One region of the Embleya sp. NPDC055664 genome, then DNA from elsewhere that is predicted to be linked to it. Evidence: riboswitches for the same ligand, from Rfam matches in the RefSeq annotation. Region 1 holds a riboswitch; each other region holds the start of a gene.
The links. A riboswitch is a leader RNA that binds a small molecule or an ion and turns the genes downstream of it on or off. The one in region 1 is predicted to bind cobalamin.

Region 1 (6,330 bases):
AGCGTGCCGCTCGCGGTGCTCGTGGCGCTGGCGGTGCCGTGTTCGGCGGTCGCGGTGACGCTGTTCGCGCTGCGTGCCGTGGTGATCGAACCGCTGGGCGTGGTCCGGGCCGGCACGCCTCCTCGGCGCCGGGTGTGGTGGCGCCTGCTGCTGCCGCTCGCGGGACTGGCCGCGCTGTACCCGCTGATCCGTCAGGGATCGGAGAGCGGGGAGTTCAACCGGGGACAGGTCGTGCTCGGCGTGGTGCTGCTCCTGCTCGGGGTCAACGCGCTGCTGCCCTGGCTCGTGGAGACGGTGGTGGCCCGGCTCGGTGCCGGTCGGGTGCCGTGGCAACTGGCGGTCCGGCGGCTCCAGGTGGGCAGCACTTCGGCGGCCCGGGCGGTCAACGGCATCGCGGTCGCGGTGGCGGGGGCGATCGCGCTCCAGATGCTCTTCCTGGGGATCGAGAACGACTACACCAAGGAGACCGGCGCGGATACGACGCGGGCCCAACTCTCGGTGAGCTCCGACGCGCCGGTGGGCACCGAGGGAATCGAGCGGATCGCCGGGCAGATCCGGGAGACGACGGGGGTGCGCAGCGCGTTTTGGCGATCCTCCACCCGCCTGGCCGAGCCGGGCGACGAGCCCGGTCCGGGCGCGTCGTTGACGATCGGGACGTGTGACACGTTGCGCGAGTTGGCCCGGATCGAGGGATGTGCGGACGGGGACACGTTCGTCGTCGACCCGCGCACGTCGAGTTCCGTCGGGAGCATGCGGCCGGTGCCCGGGAAGAACGTGGTCATCGACATGGGCCACGGCCCGCGTGCGACGCCCGTGCTCACGCCGTGGGTGATCCCCGCGGCCGCGCGCACGGTCCCGGGTCGGGCGGACGGGAGCGGGATCGCCCCCGACGGGGTGTTGGCGACGCCCGGCGCGGTGCCGGCGGCCGTGAGCCGGCAGCTGACGTACTCGATGACCTTGGCGCTCGACCTCGCGGTGCGGGACGCGAGCGACCTGGCGCGCAACGCCATGGCCCGGGTGGATCCGTTGGCGCAGGTGTACACGCTGAACGAGACCCACGAGTCCCGGCGGTTCGCGAATGTGCGCACCGCGCTGTTCATCGGCTCGACGGTGGTGCTGCTGATGATCGGCGCGAGCCTGCTGGTGACCATGCTGGAACAGCTGCGCGAGCGGCGGAAGTTGTTGTCGGTCCTGGTTGCGTTCGGCACCAGGCGCAGCACGTTGAGCTGGTCGATCCTGTACCAGACGGCGATCCCGGTCGTGCTCGGCCTGTTCCTCGCGGCGGGCACCGGGGTGGCGTTGGGCGCGGCGCTGCTCGGCATGGCGCAACGTCCGTTCGGGGTGGACTGGGCCGGGCTGGCGTCGATGACCGGTATCGGTGCGGGTGTGGTGCTGTTGGTCACGGCGCTGAGTCTGCCGCCGCTGTGGCGGATGATGCGGCCGGACGGGTTGCGGACGGAGTAGACGGGGCGAAGTGGGCGGACGGAGCTGCGCACGGTATGGCTGAACGCGCGGCGGCGTCGGGGTCGGAGACTTCGGGCCCGACGCCGCCGTAGTGTGTTCGTCAAAGCTGCGCGTGACGGGGTCAGGGCTTGCGGGCGACCGCGCCGAACTGCGGGACGATCGGCGGGAGTTCGCCGTCGACGGGGGCGGCTCGCCAGCGGGCGCAGGAGACGATGCCCGGGTCGAGCAGGTCCAGGCCGGCGAAAAAGCGGGTGAACTCGGCGAGGCTGCGGGCGGTGATCGGCGGCGTGGCGTTCTCGTTCCAGAACCGCATGGCCTCGACGTTGCCCTCGCCGCCGAGTTCGGTGGTCGGATGGGTGATCACCAGGTGGCTGCCGGACGGTACGGCGGCCATCAACCGGCCGACGATGTCCACGGCGGTGTCGGTGTCGAGGATGAAGTTGAGGCTGCCGAGCAGCATCACCGCCACCGGGCGGTCGAAGTCCAGCGTCGCCTTCGCGTCCGCGACGATGGCGTCGGGGTGGTGCGCGTCGGCGTGGATGTAGTCGGTGGCACCCTCGGGGGTGCTGGTGAGCAGCGCCCGGGCGTGCGCCAGGACGAGCGGGTCGTTGTCCACGTAGACGATCCGCGCGGCGGGATTCACCCGCTGGGCGACCTCGTGCGTGTTGTCGGCGGTGGGCAGCCCGGTACCGATGTCGAGGAACTGGTCCATCCCGGCCTCACCGGCCAGGAAGCGCACCGCGCGACCCAGGAACTCCCGGTCCGCGCGGGCGACTTCGCCGATGCTCGGGAACATGCTCGTGACGTGGTCGCCGACCTTGCGGTCGATCGGGTAGTTGTCCTTGCCGCCCAGCCAGTGATTCCAGACCCGGGCGTTGTGCGCGACGTCGGGCCCCGAGATCGGCTGGCCCTCGGACGGTCGATTCTCGCTCACGACGGTGGTCCCTTTTCCTGTCCGCCGTTCACCCGGTGCATCCCGAACGAAAGGCTGCGCGCCCAAGCGCCTTCGAACCCGTTCCCGAACCATTGTGCCAGGCGCCGACCAATCGGTTCACCGCCACCGACCGTGTCGCCACGCGTGTCGGCGACGCAGTGAGTGTTGTGCGTGCCCATGGAAGGTGGTCGAAATCTGCAAGAGGCGCCGACCTGGGCTTTTGCCCTGGCCGGCGCCTCTTGAACACCGTCGTGCCCCTTGACCCCCAGTGCTCGAACGGGCGTTCCTGCCGTGCCCGTCGGTGCAGAAACCTTGGGCTGGACGCTTTCCTGTCCGGGTGTCATGGGGATTTTCGATGCCGCGTGATTCCCAATGCGTGAGAGGGCCCTGAGAGGGGTGCTGTTGTCGCGACATGCTCGCCGCCTCGGCAGGAGGGCCCCCGGGACCGACGCCCGCACCTGTCGAGGCAGCGGCTACCGTGTCGACGGTGGCCGCCGGCTCGTCCGGTCAGGGTGTGGTGGGGCAGTGCAGTGTGGGGGCGTTCCGGTGAGCGCCCGCGCTGCTCAGGTCGGCGAAGCCGGTGCCGGCCAGGCCGAGAACCGCCTGAGCGGTGGCCCTGGTGGCGGTGGCGGGGTTGTACCCGCCGGTGTCGTAGGCGATCGCGCCTCGCGTGGCCGTGGATGCCGAGCAACCGACCTGACGTTCGGTCAGGAAGTGCCGGGCGGTCAGGCCCGGTATCACGCGCCAGGACGAGAGCAGGGCCTGGGCGGCCAGGCCGGTGCTGTCGGCGTTCGAGGTGGTCGCGCCCACCGTACCGAAGCCGCCGTCGGAAAGCTGGTGTGAGGCGAGCCAGTTCAGTCCGGCGGCCGCTTCCTGGTGGCGCCCGGTGGCGGCCAGCGCCTGCACGCTCATCGCGGTCGAGTCGGCGTCGCTGGTGCAGGTGGACAGACCGTAGTCGAGGGGGAATCCGCCGTCGGCGCAGTGTGCGTCGGCCAGGAAGTCCACCGCGGCGGCGGGGGCGCCGGCCGCAGTGCGGTCGAGCGCCAGGAGCGCGAGGGACTGGCTGAAGGCGTTGCTGTAGTCGCCCCACGGCGAGGTGTCGGTGAAGCGGCCGGAAGGCTTTTGCAACGAGAGCAGTCGGGCCGGGAGGTCCACGCCGCCGAACGAGGTGGGGTCGACACCGCGTACCTCGGCGGCGAGGAGGATCTTGGCGGTGGCTCCGGCGTAGGCGTTGGTGGTGCCGTCGCCGATGTACCCGGACAGGATCTCCGGGCGGGCGAGCCACGTGGTGGCCTTGGCTCCGTTGTCGTCGGCGACCCCGGCTGCGGCGAATGCGAAGATCGCGTCGATCGTCAGGCCCTGGTCGGGGTAGGTCACTCCGTCGAAGGTGGTCTCGAAGCGTTCGCCGTCGACGAGTTGCCGGGCCAGCCATCCCGCCGCGGCCTGGGTGCGGTTGCCGGAGAGTATGGACACGTTTGCCTGGGGCGTCGTGTCGGTCGTCGGTGGAGCCGCCACGGCGGTGGACGGGATCAGGGCGGCCGTACCGGCGAGGGCCAGTCCGCCGAACAGCGCGGCGATCCGGCGTCCGGGTCGGGTGAGCGTCATCACGGTGCCTTTCCGGGCCCATGGCACGGCGGACCCGGGAGACCCGGCGGCCGAGCGGGCACACCGACGGCGGCACCGTCCCGACGCACGGGTCGCTGGGGCTCCGTCCCGCGGACCACGACGGGGATGGGAGACGAACACTGCGGCGACGGGCATTCGGGCTCGCCGTCGGGAGGGACGGATCACCGCTGCGGGTCAGCGCCGGATTCACACCGGACTTCCCCCGTCGTCGGAGCTACTGCGAGTCGTCACACAAGACGATCGAAACAGATGAAGACGCCCGAAATCGGTACGTCGACTGCTCAGACCTGCAGATCCCGCACTCTACGGACCGCTCACTCCGGACGGAACTCTCTTTCCGGCCAACAAGATCGCCGGTACATGAAGGATGGATCCGACGCGGAACCCGGAAATCCTCCTTGAGGCTTCAGTAGTCACACGCCGCCTCTCGACCGGGGTCGACGTGGGGGCGGGCACCGAGGAAGCGGCTCAGCGGCCGAGCGGTGTCAGGCGGGGCCCGTGTGTTGGTGGGTGGCGCCGTCTCGGAAACGCTGCACGTGTGTGGTGCGCCCCGGTCGAGCAGGAGTGCGGTTGCCCGTGGCAGGAGGTCCCGGGTCGGGTCTGGTGCCGGCGAGGGCCGCGTGTCATGCTGTGGCCTGCTGTGCGACGGCGAAGCCGAGGAAACCGGTGCGATTCCGGTGCGGTCCCGCCACTGTGATCGGGGAGCGACTCCCGTCAAGGCCACGGCCCCGCTTCGGGGTTGGAAGGCCGGGGGAAGTGTTGATCCGAGAGCCAGGAGACTCACGTCGTCGCCACCTCGATACAACCGGGGCGGATTTCCCCGAGAGAGGCCGGTGGTTCGCCATGTCTGTGGTGCTGAGCCGTATCTACACTCGCACGGGCGACGCGGGCACGACCGCGTTGGGCGACAACTCCCGTGTCCGTAAGACCGATCCTCGGATCGTCGCCTATGCCGACACCGACGAGACCAACGCCGCCATCGGCGTGGCGCTCGCGCTGGGCTGCCTGGACGCGGAGTTGCGGAACGTCCTGGAAGGCATCCAGCACGACCTGTTCGACGTGGGCGCGGACCTGTGCGCTCCGATCCGCGACGGAGACGAACGCCTGCGGGTCCGGGACGAGGACGTATCCCGCCTCGAGCGTTTGTGCGACACGTTCAACGAACGGCTCGAGCCCTTGCGGTCGTTCGTACTGCCGGGCGGTACGCCCGGCGCGGCGCTCCTGCACACGGCGCGGACGGCCGCCCGCCGGGCGGAACGCTCGGCGTGGGCGCTGATCGAGACGGACACGGAGTTGTCCGGCGGGGAGGCGGCAACGGTGAACCCGGTGTGCGTCCGCTATCTGAACCGTTTGTCGGACCTGCTGTTCATTCTCGCGCGGTTGGCCAACGACGGCGGGCGCGGCGACGTGCTGTGGAGTCCCGGCCGCAACCGCTGACATCGCGCCGCCACCGTTCCGCCGGCCGATATCGCACCGGTTCTCGCAGGGTGTGGCGGCACGAACGACTCGCTCGGGAGACAACCCGAATTGCGTTCCCGGACTTGCCACCCGGCCGCCGCCGCGGCCGGGTGGCAAGGCTCAACGCCCGCATCGCCCGCTACCCCAAGACCTACGTCGCCGTCATGGACGGCATCGTGATGGGCGGCGGCGTCGGCATCTCCGCGCATGGGAAGGTGCGCATCGTCACCGAGCGCTCGACGATCGCCATGCCCGAGACCGGCATCGGCTTCGTCCCCGACGTCGGCGGCACCCACCTGCTCGCCCGAGCCCCCGGCGAGTCGGGTACGCCCCTGGCGCTGACCGGCTCCGCCATCGGCGCGGGCGACGCGATCGCCTGCGGCCTCGCCGACCACTTCGTGCCCTCGCACCGCCTGGACGCGGCGATCGAGGCGTTGGCCACCGGGACGCCGGCCGACGTCCTCGGCCGCTTCGCCGACCCGGCGCCCTCGGGCGAACTCGCCGAGAACGCACGGCGGTTGCCCAGCCGTCCGCCGTCCCGATCGCATGCCCTCACCGACATCCGCGGTGGAGAGTCTGCTGTCGATGGCTCGGGAACTGAAACATACGGGGGATGGGAAGGATCCGGAGTCGATGCAGGACGAATGCGGGGATCCCGAATGTCTGCGGTGTCGTCTGCTCCGGGCGGTGGGCGCAAGGCAGAGGCGGTAGGCGCCACATACGGAACGCAGCTATGGGGCGGGCTTCGTCGGCTTGGTGGTGGTCGCGGTGCCGACCTGCGTAAGGCCGTTGTCGGCCGGGGCGGGTTCGAACACGATTGGTGCCTCGAAGGCCGCCTTGCGGGATGC
Region 2 (6,330 bases), on a different contig from region 1:
AGCGCAGGAAGTACACGTAGGCGAAGGCGCCGTAGAAGAACAGCCCCTCGATGCACGCCGCGAAGCAGATCAGGTTGAGCAGGAACTGCCGCCGGTCGTCCCGCGATTCGAGCCGGTCCAGGCCCATCGCCGAGTCGATCCAGCGGAAGCAGAACTCCGCCTTGCGCCGGATCGACGGGATGTGCTCGACCGCGGCGAACGCCTGCTCGCGCTCCTCGTGGTCGGGCATGTAGGTGTCGAGCAGCGTCAGGTAGAACTGCACATGGACGGCCTCTTCGAAGAGCTGCCGCGACAGGTACAGCCGGCCCTCGGGCGAGTTGATGTGCCGGTACAGGTTCAGCACCAGGTTGTTCGCCACGATCGTGTCGCCGGTCGCGAAGAACGCGACCAGGCGCTGCACGAGGTGCCGCTCCGCCGGGCTGAGCTTGTCCAGGTCGGCGAGGTCGCTGTGCAGGTCGACCTCTTCGACCGTCCAGGTGTTGCGGATCGCCGCCCGGTACTTCTCGTAGAAGTCCGGATACCGCATCGGGCGCAGCGTGAGGTTCATTCCGGGATCGAGCAGGCTCACGTGCACGCCTCACATGCTTCGGGGTTCTCCAGCGAGCAGGCGATAATCTCGACATCGGAGGGGGCGAGGTCCGAGATCTCCTCGACCGGCGCGGCGGACGCCTGCGCGGGCACGGTCGCCTGCTGGATCCGCGTCGCGGGGCGCGAGCGCAGGTAGTACGTGGTCTTGAGACCGGTGGACCACGCGTAGCGGTACATCGAGGACAGCTTGCCGATGGTCGGGTCGGCCATGAACAGGTTCAGCGACTGCGACTGGTCGATGTACGGCGAGCGGGCCGCCGCCAGGTCGATCAGCGCACGCTGCGGCAGCTCCCACGCGGTGCGGTACAACTCCCGTACGTCCTCCGGGAGTTCGGCGATGCCCTGAACCGAGCCCTCGGCGCGCTTGATCCGGTCGCGCACCTCGGGGGTCCACAGGCCGCGGGCCTTGAGCTCGCGCACCAGGTAGCCGTTGATCTGCAGGAACTCGCCGGACAGCGTCTCGCGCTTGAACAGGTTGGACACCTGCGGCTCGATGCACTCGTAGGCGCCCGCGATGGAGGCGATGGTCGCGGTCGGCGCGATCGCCACGAGCAGCGAGTTGCGCAGCCCGTGCGCGGCCACGCGGGTGCGCAGCGCGTCCCAGCGCTTGGTCTGCGTCGGGTACACGCCCTCCCACAGGTCCGGCTGGAGCCGGCCCCGCGCGGCGTGCGTCTCGGCGTAGGCCGGGTGCGGGCCGTGTACCTCGGCGAGCGCCGAGGAGGTCTCCAGGGCGGTGAGGTAGATCTCCTCGGAGATCAGCGTGGACAACTCGCGCGCCTCGGCCGAGTCGAACGGCAGGCCCAGCGTGAAGAACACGTCCTGCAGGCCCATCAGTCCCAGGCCCACCGGGCGCCAGCGCGGGTTGGACGCGGCGGCCTGGTCGGTCGGGTAGTAGTTGATGTCGATCACACGGTCGAGGAAGATCACCGCGGTGCGCACGGTGGCGCGCAGCTTGTCCCAGTCCATACCCTCGCCGGCGACCACGTGCGCGCCGAGGTTGACGGAGCCGAGGTTGCACACGGCGGTCTCGCCGTCGCTGGTGACCTCCAGGATCTCGGTGCACAGGTTGGACAGGTGCACCACGTTGCCCGGCTCGGCGGCCTGGTTGCAGGTCCGGTTGGCGGCGTCCTTGAAGGTCATCCAGCCGTTGCCGGTCTGCGCGAGCGTGCGCATCATCCGGGCGTACAGGTCGCGCGCGGGCATCTGCCGGACGAACCGGCCGTCCCGCTCGGCGGCTTCGTACACCTTGTCGAACTCGGCGCCCCACAGGTCGGGCAGCTCGGGCAGCTCGTTCGGGTCGAACAGCGACCAGACGCCGTCCTCCTCGACGCGCCGCATGAACAGGTCCGGCACCCAGTTGGCCAGGTTGAGGTTGTGCGCGCGACGCGCGTCCTCACCGGTGTTCTCCCGCAGTTCGAGGAACTCCAGGATGTCGGGGTGCCAGGTCTCCAGGTACACGCAGGCCGCGCCCTTGCGCCGGCCGCCCTGGTTGACCGCGGCCACCGACGAGTCGAGGGTCTTCAGCCACGGCACGATGCCGTTGGAGTGCCCGTTGGTGCCCCGGATCAGCGAGCCGCGCGAACGCACCCGCGACCAGGCCACGCCGATGCCGCCGGCGAACTTCGACAGCCGGGCGATGCGCCCGTACATGTCGTAGATCGACTCCAGCTCGTCCTTGGGCGAGTCGAGCAGGTAGCACGAGGACATCTGGGTGTGCACGGTGCCGGAGTTGAACAACGTCGGCGAGCTGGGCAGGTAGGCCAGCGAGGACATCAGCCGGTAGAAGCCGATCGCCTCGCCGGGCTCCTTGGACAGTCCGCACGCCACGCGCAGCAGGAAGTGCTGCGGGGTCTCGACCACCTTGCGCGAGACGGGGTGGCGCAGCAGGTAGCGGTCGTAGACGGTGCGCAGACCGAAGTACTCGAAGCGGCGGTCGCCGTCGGCGTCGACGGCGGCGTCCAGCTCGGCGGCGTGCGCGGCGACGAACGCCGCGGTGTCCGCGCCGATGATGCCCTCGCGGTGACCGAGCGCGATGCCGGCGCTGAAGGAGGCGACGCCGGCCTCGGCGGCCTCGTCGGCGATCCGGCCGGCCAGCAGGCGCGCGGCGAGCCGCGAGTAGGCGGGCTCCTCGGCGATCAGCTCGGCGGCGGTGCGCACGGCCAGGTCGGCCGCCGCGCCGCGGTCCGCACCCTCGTTCAGACCCGCGACGACCCGGCGGACGACCCGATCCGGATCGACCTCCGGCAGATCGCGCGCCTGGGTGCGCACCAGGGTGGCAAGGCGGTCCTCGGGGCTCTCGTCGACCCGCATCCGGGTCGCGCCCACGCTGTCCACAACGGTCACGTGCTCTCTCCTCGCGAGCTCGTACGTACAGGTGACCCCACGCCCGAAGGCGCGGGCAGCCGGCAGGTATTCGGACTCGCGGGCATGCCGGGGCACCGCCGGGCACGGCGTGTGCTCGGTGGTCCGCGGAGTGCCTAGCGGTCGTCGCTTCCCGTGCGCCTTTCGGCGTCCGGCGCTCTATGACGACTTTCGTTCCCGCTCACCGCTGCGGGGGCAGTTCCGGCCTCGCACCGGATTCCCTCTTGCCTCGCCTTCCCGGAAACTTCGGTCGGGCGAACCAGCTGCGTCGCAGAGCATATATGTAGTGGCGGGGTGGTCGTTGCACCCCCAGGTGTTGTGTCGCGTCCCGATTCCCGGCGTGTCACGGTTCGCCGGAGACGTGCCCCGGTGGTACGACCGGCGAGCAATGCGACGCGCGTCGAGCGCCCCGAACGCCCGCTCCCCCGGCGCCCGTCCGGCCCCACCGGGCCTGCGCGGGCCGCGTGGAACGGGGCCGGGGTCGGCGGGAGCACGGCGGGGGCGGACCGGATCGACGGTGGATCGCGCGTCGGCCGCCGCACCGATCGGCCGGCAAATTCCTTCCTCGCCGGGCGTGTCGGAGGGCGCGTGACACGAAGCACATCGCGCCGCGGCCGGCCGATTCACGCGGAGCGGATCGGCGGCTCCGGCCCTCGGGTCGGGACGAGCCGGGTCGCCTCCGGGCCCGGATCACGCCGCCGTTGCCGGCCGGCTCACGGGCGACGTGTGCGCGGGCCCGGTCCGGGTGGGCGGGCGGGTCGGGGCGGGCTGCCTTGCGGTCGGTCCGTCGGCCGGGGTACCTCCCGGCCCGAGTCGCGCCATTCGGCGACCAACGCCTCGTAGACGGGAGTCTCGAACGTCTCGGTGGGCCACGGCCCATACGGGGCCCGCAGGATCTTCATGCCGGCCCAACCTCACGAGGAGGCGCGAAGTAACCACCAACCGGGTGATGCCACCCGGTCGATTGACGGCCCCGCCCCGGGTCGGGTCGCCCACGACGACCCCCGGTCGCCGCCGCACATGGTGGGCGGCACGGATGGCGCCCCCGCGCGCGGCCCTCCTATTCGGGCGGGTAGGCCGTGGTGCGCAGGGCGGTGAAGGCTTCGGCGAGGGCCGCGGCCGTCCAGTGGGCGTTCAGGCCGCTGGGGTTGGGGAGTACCCAGATTCCGGTGTCGTCGATCGTCTCCGGCTGGCGGCCGACCACCGCCTTGGGGCGGCCGAAGCCGGTGCGGTACGCACCGATGCCAAGCACCGCCAACCAGGCCGGTCGGTACCGGCGTACCTTCGCGGTGAGCGCCAGGCCGCCGGCCCGGTACTCCTCCTTCGTCAACTCGTCGGCGCGCGCGGTGGTTCGGGCCACCACGTTGGTGATGCCGAGGCCGAGCGTGGTCAACTCGCGCTGCGCGGCGGGCTCGATCAGGCGCGGGGTGAAGCCCGAGGCGTACAGGGCCGGCCAGAACCGGTTGCCGGGACGGGCGAAGTGCCGCCCGGTGGCGCCCGACCAGAGCCCCGGGTTGATCCCGCAGAACAGCACCCGCAGGTTCGGCGCGATCACGTCCGGGATGCTCCGACCGTGCGCGGCCGCCAACTCCTCGGCGGTGGGATTGCGTCCGGGCGGGATCGGCAGCACGATCGACGCGGCGGCATCGGTCTTCGCGCCCGCCGCGCCCGCCTGCTCCGCGCCCGCCTCGGCGATCCGCGCCTCGTCCCGCCGGCTCACGGCGCCTCCGCGATCATCGCCGTCCCCACCGAGCGGAAGCCGATCCGGTCGTACACCCGCGCGACGTCCTCGTCCCCCGCGCTCAGGAACACCGTCTCGCTCCCGCCCTCCAGCGCGTGCCGGGCCAACTCCCAGGTCACCGCCGCCGCGAGGCCGCTGCGCCGGGCCGCGGGCAGGGTGGCCACGCCGACGATCTCGGTCGTGTCGTACAGGTGCTGGTAACTGCCGACACACAGCGGTCCGGCCGGGCTGTACGCCGCGAACATCACCGTCTCGCCGCTGCGCAACCGCTCGTTGAGGTAGGACAGCAGGCCCGGATCCTGGCCCAGCGCCGCGGTGTCCCGCTCGGCGGGCCCGTCGGAGCCGGGCGCGGTGCCGGGATTGGCGAAGCCGATCGCCGCGACGCTGTGCACGATCGCCAGGTCGGTGGCGTCCGCGCGGATTCGCCGCAGCGTCACCAGGTCCGGCAGATCCGGGCGCTCGGCCGGATGTTCGTCCGGGTCGAGCACCATCAGCGGGTGCTCGTGTACATGCAGTTCGGCCTCGATCGCGGCCGCCCGCAACGCGGGGGTGCTCTCGTGGACCCATTCGAACGTCTCGGGCACTTTCAACTCTCTCTGCCGCGCCCGGACCGCGCGCACGTCCGCGACGGTGGGCTCGGCGAGGCCGCCGAGCGTGGGTCGGGCATAGTAGGGCCACCCTTCGCCCTCCCGGACGAACAGCGTCAGCGCGCCGATCGCCTCGGTGCGGGTGAACCGGCGGGGCACCGCGTCGTAGAAGATCTCCAAATGCGCGCGCAGTTCCGCGGCGGACTTCGGCATGCGGGTCAGTGTGACACGGCCGTCGGCACCGGTTCGGCCCGGTGTCCGAAGCCCGCTTTCCCTCCGAAGCCCGCGTGCACCCCGAAGCCCGCCTTCAACCGGCCCAGGAGTTCGGACAGTCGCTCGGCGTCCTCGTCCGGCCAGTCGGCCAGCCGCTCGGCGATCACCGCGAGGCAGCTCTCGGTGGCCCGGTCGACCACGGCGCGCCCCTGCGGGGTGAGTCCGAGCAGTACCGACCGGCCGTCGCGCGGGTCCGGGCGGCGGGCCACCCAGCCGTGTTCGACCAGGTGCGCGAGGTGTCGGCTGACCACGGACATGTCCAGGTCGAGGAGTTCGGCCACGCGCCCGGCGCGCAGCGGTTCGGCACTGCGGCCCAGCACGAACAGGACCGCGGAGCCGGGCGGCAGGCTGCCGGGAGGGACGGCCTTGGCGAGGCCGCGGCGTACGCCGACGATGCCCTCCAGCTCGGTGAGCAGGTGCCGACAGGCTTCCCTGGTGGCCATGGCGGCTCGCTCCTTCCTGTGCCCGGGCGGTCGTACGCCCGCGCGGCGACTCGTTGCCTGTCACAACCATAGAAGAAATTAGTTGCATTTGACAACTTCTCCGGCGGCGAATCCGCCACGCCCGGCCGGCGCCCGGGTACGGTATGCGGCGTTCCCGCAGCCGACGGAGGCACCGCCGTGTCCGGATCGCCCGCTCGTCGCGTGTTCGACGCGCATCTGCACATCGTCGACCCGCGCTTCCCGCTCGTGGCCGATCACGGCTACCTGCCGCCGACCTTCACCACCGCCGACTACCTGGCCCGCGCCGTCCCACTCGGCGTGACCGGCGGCGCGGTGG
Region 3 (6,330 bases), on a different contig from region 1:
GGCCAGGGACAACCCGCTCAGCACCGGCGGCCCGTCCTCGTAGGCGTAGCCGACCTCTCGTACCCGCAGCGGAATCACGGCATCACCGATCCCAGAAGAAGAGTGGCGACGACGACCGCCGCCACGAGGAGTACGGACCGGGCCATGAAGCCACGCGAGACGGGCACCTCGTCCACGAGCACCCGCAACCGCCCGTCGTAGCCGCGCCCGGCCAGCCCTTCCTCCAGCCGCCGGGCCCGCGCGAAGGCGTGGACGAACACCGCCGACCCGAGCCCGGCGACCGAGCGCCACCGGGCCCGCCGGGTGCGATGCCCGAGCCGCCCGGCCTGGGCCTGGTTGATCCGGGCGGTGGTGTCGTAGAGCAGGAACAACATCCGGTACATCACCGCCGCCACGTCCACCACGGCCGCCGGCACACCCACCCGAGTCAGCCGGGGCAGGACGTCCGACAGCGGCGTGGTGAACGCGAACAACAACATCGCCAACCCGGCCGCACCGGAGCGGGCCACCAACTCGCCCGCGTGGCGCGGCCCGTCCGGCGCCCAGCCGACGCCGTCCGCGCGGATCGACACGAGCAGGGTCAGCGCGCCGGTCACCGCGAATCCCAGCGGCGCACGGGCCGCCCGCCACAGTCGTCGGGCGGGCACCTCGGCGAAGCCGAGCGCGATGGTCAGCACGGTGACCGCGACCAGCACCGCGCCGGGCCACGGCGGCAGCGCCACCGCGCACCCGAGCAGCCCGAAGGAGAGCACGGCCTTGTCGGCCGGGTGGCGGCGGCGCCAGGCACTGGCGTGCGCCGCCGCGTCGATCGGCAACACGGGTCAGCGACCCGGGACCGATACCGGGTCCTGCGCGGCGGTCGGGTCGGGGCCCGGGCCCGACTCGTCGGGGGTGTCGCTCGCCTCGGGCGCGAGCTTTCGGCGGGTGCGCTTGACGCCGAACATGTACCCGACCACACCCGCGCCGAGCGCGGCCTGGAGTGCGAACAGGCCGGACTCGATCTCGCCGGACGGCGGCTCGTACAGCGGGCTGAACCACGGCTTGTAGTCGGGGTCGTTTTCGGTGATCGCGGTCTCGGCCCGGGTGTCGGAGCCGGTGAACGGCTCGTCCTTGTCGTCGCCCATGCCGAACACCACGGGCAGCGCCGCGAGCAGCACCACGGCCAGCACGATCAGCAGGTTGATCTTCGTCGAGCGCTTCACTTGCTCTTCTCCTCCTCGCGCACGGGCCGCGCGTCGCTCAGCACGCCGAGGCGGACCAGGTCACCGCGACTCGACTGGCGCAGCAGGCGCACCACCAGGACGGTCAGCAGGCCCTCGCTGATCGCCAGCGGGATCTGGGTGAGCGAGAAGATGCCGCCGAACTTGGCCAGCGCGCCCGGGAATCCGCTGTCCGGGTCGGGGAAGGCGAGGGCGAGCTGCACGCTGGTGACGCAGTAGGTGCTCAGGTCCGCGACGAACGCGCCGGCGAACACCGCGACGTCCAGCGGCATGGTGCCGCCGCGCCGGTCCAGGAGCGAGCGGGCGAGCCGGTATGCGCCGTAGCCGGCCCAGGGGCCGACGATCGCCATCGAGAACACGTTCGCGCCGAGCGTGGTCAACCCGCCGTGGGCGAGCAACAGCGCCTGGAAGAGCAGGGTGATCGTGCCGAGCACCGCCATGATCGGCGGCCGGAACAGGATGGCGCCCAGGCCGGTGCCGGTGGGATGCGAGCAACTACCGGTGACGGATGGGATCTTCAGCGCGGACAGTACGAACGAGAAGGCGCCGGACGCACCGAGCAGCAGGGTGTTCTCGGGCCGGTCGCGCACCTCACGGGTGAGCGCGCGGGCGCCGTGGACGACGAACGGGGTCGACGCGACGCCCCAGGCGGCGGCGTGTTCCCAGGGCAGATAACCCTCGGCGATATGCATGAGGAAGGGTCCCTCTCCAACACCTCGTGGACGGACGATCGCCGTGGCCGGTCTCCTGGCTGACGGGTCGTGCGTTCACGTGCTCCGCCTTCCCGGGTCCGCGACAGCGGTCCCAGTGGCTTCCCGAGGCGACGAATCAACGTTTCCGCGGGGGTGGAGGAGAACTTCCCGATCACAGTGGCGAGGGCCGCGCCGGCATCGAACCGGCTTCCCGAGCACCACGGCGAGCCGACACTAGTGGTCGAGTGGACATGGCGACAAGGTGGCATCTGCAAACCGTGCGCAAGACCACAAGGCGGGCGGAGCGGCGGAGCAATAGCCGCATTCCGGGGCGGCGCGCGACGACCCGTCGGGGCGGGGCACGCTCGCGATCGTGGGACCGGGCGCCCTGCCCGAGAGGGAAGCGGGGCCTCAGCCCAGTCCGGGGCCGCGCCCACGGACCACCAGGGTGCCGGCGACCCGGTCGCCGACCCGCTGGCCCCGCTCGCTGGTGAGCACCGCGACCAACCCGATCACACCGAGCGCGAACGCGTCGACGCACAACAGCACCCAGCGGATCGCCAGTTGGCGCCGCCCGGCCCGACCGCCGGACACGTCGACCACACGGATCCCGAACACCTGCATGCCCCAGGTGCGCCCGTCGTGCTCGGCGGGCCGCAGCACCCAGTACCAGAACAGGATCGCCACCGCGACCACGAGCACACCGGCGGTGATCGTCGCGGTGAGCGGACCGCTGCGGATCGAACCGTCGGGGTGGGTGGGCAGCAGCACGAACAGGAACATCGCCGCGCCGGGCAGCAGCGCGGAGGCGATCACGTCCACCACGAACTGGCCGATCCGCCGGTACAGCACCGACGGGCCGACCCGATGTTCGATCGTCGGCAGCCACACCCGGGCGCGCGGCCCGACGGGATGGGCCGAGCGCGCGAACCGCTGCGGAAGGCTCCGTTCGTACATGCTGTTGTACTTTCCGCAACCGGGCGGGTTGACTCCCGGCACGGCCGATCTCGCCGAGATTGCGCCCGGTCGGCGGACAGCGGGCCCGACCGGGCGGCGGCGAAATGATCATCGATCGGCGGGATCGACCGAAAACGATCAGATCGTCATCGGGCCGTCGACTCCGAACAGGTCCGGCTCGGAGCGGCTGATCACGTCGTACAACGGCTTGTAGTTGATCCACGCCACCGTGTCGTTGCCGAGCTGCTCCCGGGTCAGCCGCGCGTTCTCCGGCGAGATCGGTCGCAGTTCGCCGGCCGCCTGGGCCAACAACTGGACCTGGCATGAGCGCTCCATGGTGATGAACCACCACGCCGCCGCGTCCACCGACTGTCCGACGGTGAGCAGACCGTGGTTGCGCAGGATCAGCGCCTTGCGCGAGCCGAGCGTCTTGGCGATCCGCCGTCCCTCCTCGGCGTCGAGCACCACGCCCGCGTAGTCGTCGAAGAGTTCGTGGTCCTCGTAGAACGGACACACGTCCTGGGTGATCGGCTCGAGCCGGATCCCGAGCGCGGACAATGCGCGTCCGTGCGTGGAGTGGCTGTGCGCCGCGGCGACCACGTCCGGGCGGGCCGCGTGGATCTGCGAGTGGATCGCGAACGCGGCCTGGTTGACGTGGAACCGGCCCTCGACGACCTGCCCCTCGTGGTTGACCAGGATCAGATCGTCCACGGTGATGTGCTTGAACGACATCCCGAACGGGTTGACCCAGAAGTGGTCTACGAACTCGGGGTCGCGCGCGGTGATGTGCCCGGCCACCCCCTCCTCGAAGCCGAACCGGCCGAACAGCCGCAGCGCCGCGGTCAGTCGCTCCTTGCGGTGCCGGCGCTCCTGCTCGACGGTTTCGAACGTGGGCGGCAGCGCGAAGCTCAGGTCGGTGGGCGAGACCGGTCGCGGCGGCGCCGACCGCTCGGTGCCCGGCGGGCCGTCCTGGGGGCGGGGCGCATCGGTGGCGGACATGTCCATCTCCTCGGACTCGGGGCGCGCAGGGGTGCCGCCGACGCTACCCGCGAGTCACATCCGGGGACAGCCTTGCGCGGGCGCCGGATCGCGCGGGGTCGGGGCGGCGAGCCGGTGCGCGCGGGCCGAGGCGGTGCACGCGGGCCCGGGAGCACGAGGACCGGGATTCTAGCGCGCGAAAGTCGTGCGGATCGGGTTTCCGGCAATTAATCGAATATTGCCCACGACCGCCTTCGGGCCACTCCTACGCTGCCGTTCAGCGAGTCCGGGAGGTCGAGTCCGAAGCAGTCGAGCTCGAATTCCCGGACCCGCTCGAAGGCGACGGGAAAAGTACGCGCGGACGTATACAGGGGGAAGGGGCGCGTGAGGTGAGCGGCGGGGGAGTGCATTCCACGGAGGTCGCGAATATCGGCGTACGGCCACCCGCGGGGGCGCCCGGATCCGGCCGGGGCGACGGGGTGGGGTCGCGGGCCAGGACCGAGGCGGGCCGCCGGGGCACGCCCGCGCGAGCGCCCGCGTCCAGGAGCCCGATCGCGAGGAGTTGGGCGGAGATGGCACCACCCCCACGCCGATCCAGACCGTCCCGGCGCAGATCAGCCGACCCGCCGACCGGATCCGATCCCGGGCGGGCCCCATCGATCGAGGTGGATGTCATCGAAGCAGTCGAGGCCGATCCCCCCGCACCGACCGAGGTCGAACCGATCGCAGCGATCGAGGCGACCAAGGTCGGCGGGCCGCTCCCGAGCGATCCGGACCCGGGACCGGCCGGGTCCGGCGACGAGCCCGTCGGAGTCCACCGGAAAGCCGCACCGCCGATCGCCCCGGAGGCAATCATGGCCAATATGGAAACGGCCCTCAAGGAAGCAATGACGATCGAGGGTGCCGTGGGAGTGGCCCTGGTCGACTACACCAGCGGAATGGCGCTCGGAATTCTCGGCGGCAGCAAGGAACTCGATCTCAACGTGGCCGCCGCCGGGAATACCGACGTGATGCGCGCGAAGCTGCGCACGATGGAGATGTTGCACCTCGGCGACCAGATCGAGGACATCCTGATCACGCTCGGCAAGCAATACCACCTGATCCGACCGCTGTCCGGTCGGGCGGGGAAGGGGCTGTTCCTGTACCTCGTGCTGGTGAAGGATCGCGCCAACCTCGCGCTGGCCCGACACAGCCTCAAGCGTGTCGAGGAGGAGATCGAGGTCTGAGCCCGGACGCGCCGGCGAGCCCAGGCCACCGGCGCCGGCCCAGACCCATCCTCGACACCCTCGGCGCCCCCGCCACCCCCGTGCGACGGGTGCCGGCGGGGTGTCCGGGGACACGTACGGCGGCCCTGGTCTCCCCGCTCCGTCTCGGATATGACGGTACGTCAGATGTACCGTCGAGCCTCGACGTACCTCGCGCGGGCGATCATCCACCCGATCGTGCGCGGATCGTGTCCCCCGAGTCCTCCGAGGAGCCGCATGTTGTCGGGCGAGAAGATCCTGATCACCGGTCCCGCGGGCCAGATCGCCTATCCGCTGACCGAATACCTGGCCCGGGACAACGAGGTGTGGGGCATCGCCCGCTTCTCGAACGCCGAGGACCGGGCGCGGGTGGACGCCCTCGGGGTGACCACGCGCGCCGTCGACCTGGGCTCGGGGGCGTTCGACGACCTGCCCGAGGACTTCACCCACGTCCTGCACCTGGCCACCTTCCAGGGCCCCGGACTCGACTACGACGAGGCGCTGCGGGTCAACGCGGAGGGCACGGGACTACTGCTCCAGCACTGTCGCCGGGCCAAGGCCGCGCTGGTGATGTCCACCGCGTCGGTACTCAAGCCGCATCCGGACCCGATGCACGTCTTCCACGAGAGCGACCCGCTCGGCGACGCCAACGTCACGCACGCGCCGACCTACTCGGTGTCCAAGACCGCCGAGGAGGCGGTCGCCCGCTACTGCGCCCGCGCCTTCGACCTGCCCGTGGTGATCGCCCGGATGAACGCCTCCTACGGCCCCGGCGGCGGACTGCCGACGATGCACATGGACGCGGTGCTGGCCGGCCGGCCGATCACGACCCGCTGGGACCCGTGCATGTACAGCCCGATCCACCAGGACGACATCAACAGCCAGGCGGCGGCGCTCCTGGACGCGGCGTCCACCCCCGCGACGGTGGTCAACTGGGGCGGCGACGAGCCGGTGAGCGTGCAGGAGTGGGCGGCGTACACGGCCGAGCTGAGCGGCCTGCCCGCCGAGGTGGTGGTGCGCGAGCAGCCCGGCACGCTGCGCGGGCAGATCCAGGACACCACGAAGCGGGCGGCGATCACCGGGCCGTGCGCGGTCGACTGGCGCGCGGGGCTGGCCCGGGTATACGCCTCCCGGCGCGACGATTCGGCCCGACCGGGTCGGGCGGCTTCGGGTCGCGCTCGATAGCGTCGAGTCGTCACGTCTTACTCGCGCCGTCGCGGAGCGCTCCACGTCCTCGGA

Region 2: it holds a riboswitch for cobalamin, as region 1 does, so the genes downstream of both, ACWGR4_RS05095 (ribonucleoside-diphosphate reductase subunit alpha) here and ACWGR4_RS47310 (prenyltransferase/squalene oxidase repeat-containing protein) in region 1, are expected to answer to the same signal.
Region 3: it holds a riboswitch for cobalamin, as region 1 does, so the genes downstream of both, ACWGR4_RS12930 (energy-coupling factor ABC transporter permease) here and ACWGR4_RS47310 (prenyltransferase/squalene oxidase repeat-containing protein) in region 1, are expected to answer to the same signal.

What each region holds. Positions count from the first base shown of each region.
Region 1 covers NZ_JBSHGZ010000071.1:2,211-8,540, forward strand. Annotated here, with positions in the region: gene ACWGR4_RS47300 (FtsX-like permease family protein) at 1-1,464, shown strand, start outside; gene ACWGR4_RS47305 (SAM-dependent methyltransferase) at 1,586-2,398, opposite strand; gene ACWGR4_RS47310 (prenyltransferase/squalene oxidase repeat-containing protein) at 2,906-4,003, opposite strand; cobalamin riboswitch at 4,134-4,268, opposite strand; cobalamin riboswitch at 4,681-4,806, shown strand; gene ACWGR4_RS47315 (cob(I)yrinic acid a,c-diamide adenosyltransferase) at 4,868-5,461, shown strand; partial or broken gene ACWGR4_RS47320 (enoyl-CoA hydratase/isomerase family protein) at 5,599-5,985, shown strand; gene ACWGR4_RS47325 (ECF transporter S component) at 6,214-6,330, opposite strand, start outside.
Region 2 covers NZ_JBSHGZ010000002.1:432,492-438,821, forward strand. Annotated here, with positions in the region: gene ACWGR4_RS05090 (ribonucleotide-diphosphate reductase subunit beta) at 1-547, opposite strand, end outside; gene ACWGR4_RS05095 (ribonucleoside-diphosphate reductase subunit alpha) at 565-2,898, opposite strand; cobalamin riboswitch at 2,976-3,229, opposite strand; gene mug (G/U mismatch-specific DNA glycosylase) at 4,010-4,570, opposite strand; gene ACWGR4_RS05105 (GNAT family N-acetyltransferase) at 4,666-5,490, opposite strand; gene ACWGR4_RS05110 (MarR family winged helix-turn-helix transcriptional regulator) at 5,496-5,993, opposite strand; gene ACWGR4_RS05115 (amidohydrolase family protein) at 6,171-6,330, shown strand, end outside.
Region 3 covers NZ_JBSHGZ010000006.1:106,923-113,252, reverse strand. Annotated here, with positions in the region: gene ACWGR4_RS12945 (energy-coupling factor ABC transporter ATP-binding protein) at 1-78, opposite strand, end outside; gene cbiQ (cobalt ECF transporter T component CbiQ) at 75-818, opposite strand; gene ACWGR4_RS12935 (energy-coupling factor ABC transporter substrate-binding protein) at 822-1,202, opposite strand; gene ACWGR4_RS12930 (energy-coupling factor ABC transporter permease) at 1,199-1,912, opposite strand; cobalamin riboswitch at 1,941-2,150, opposite strand; gene ACWGR4_RS12925 (RDD family protein) at 2,324-2,869, opposite strand; gene ACWGR4_RS12920 (class II aldolase/adducin family protein) at 3,008-3,868, opposite strand; gene ACWGR4_RS12915 (roadblock/LC7 domain-containing protein) at 4,702-5,073, shown strand; gene ACWGR4_RS12910 (NAD-dependent epimerase/dehydratase family protein) at 5,329-6,276, shown strand.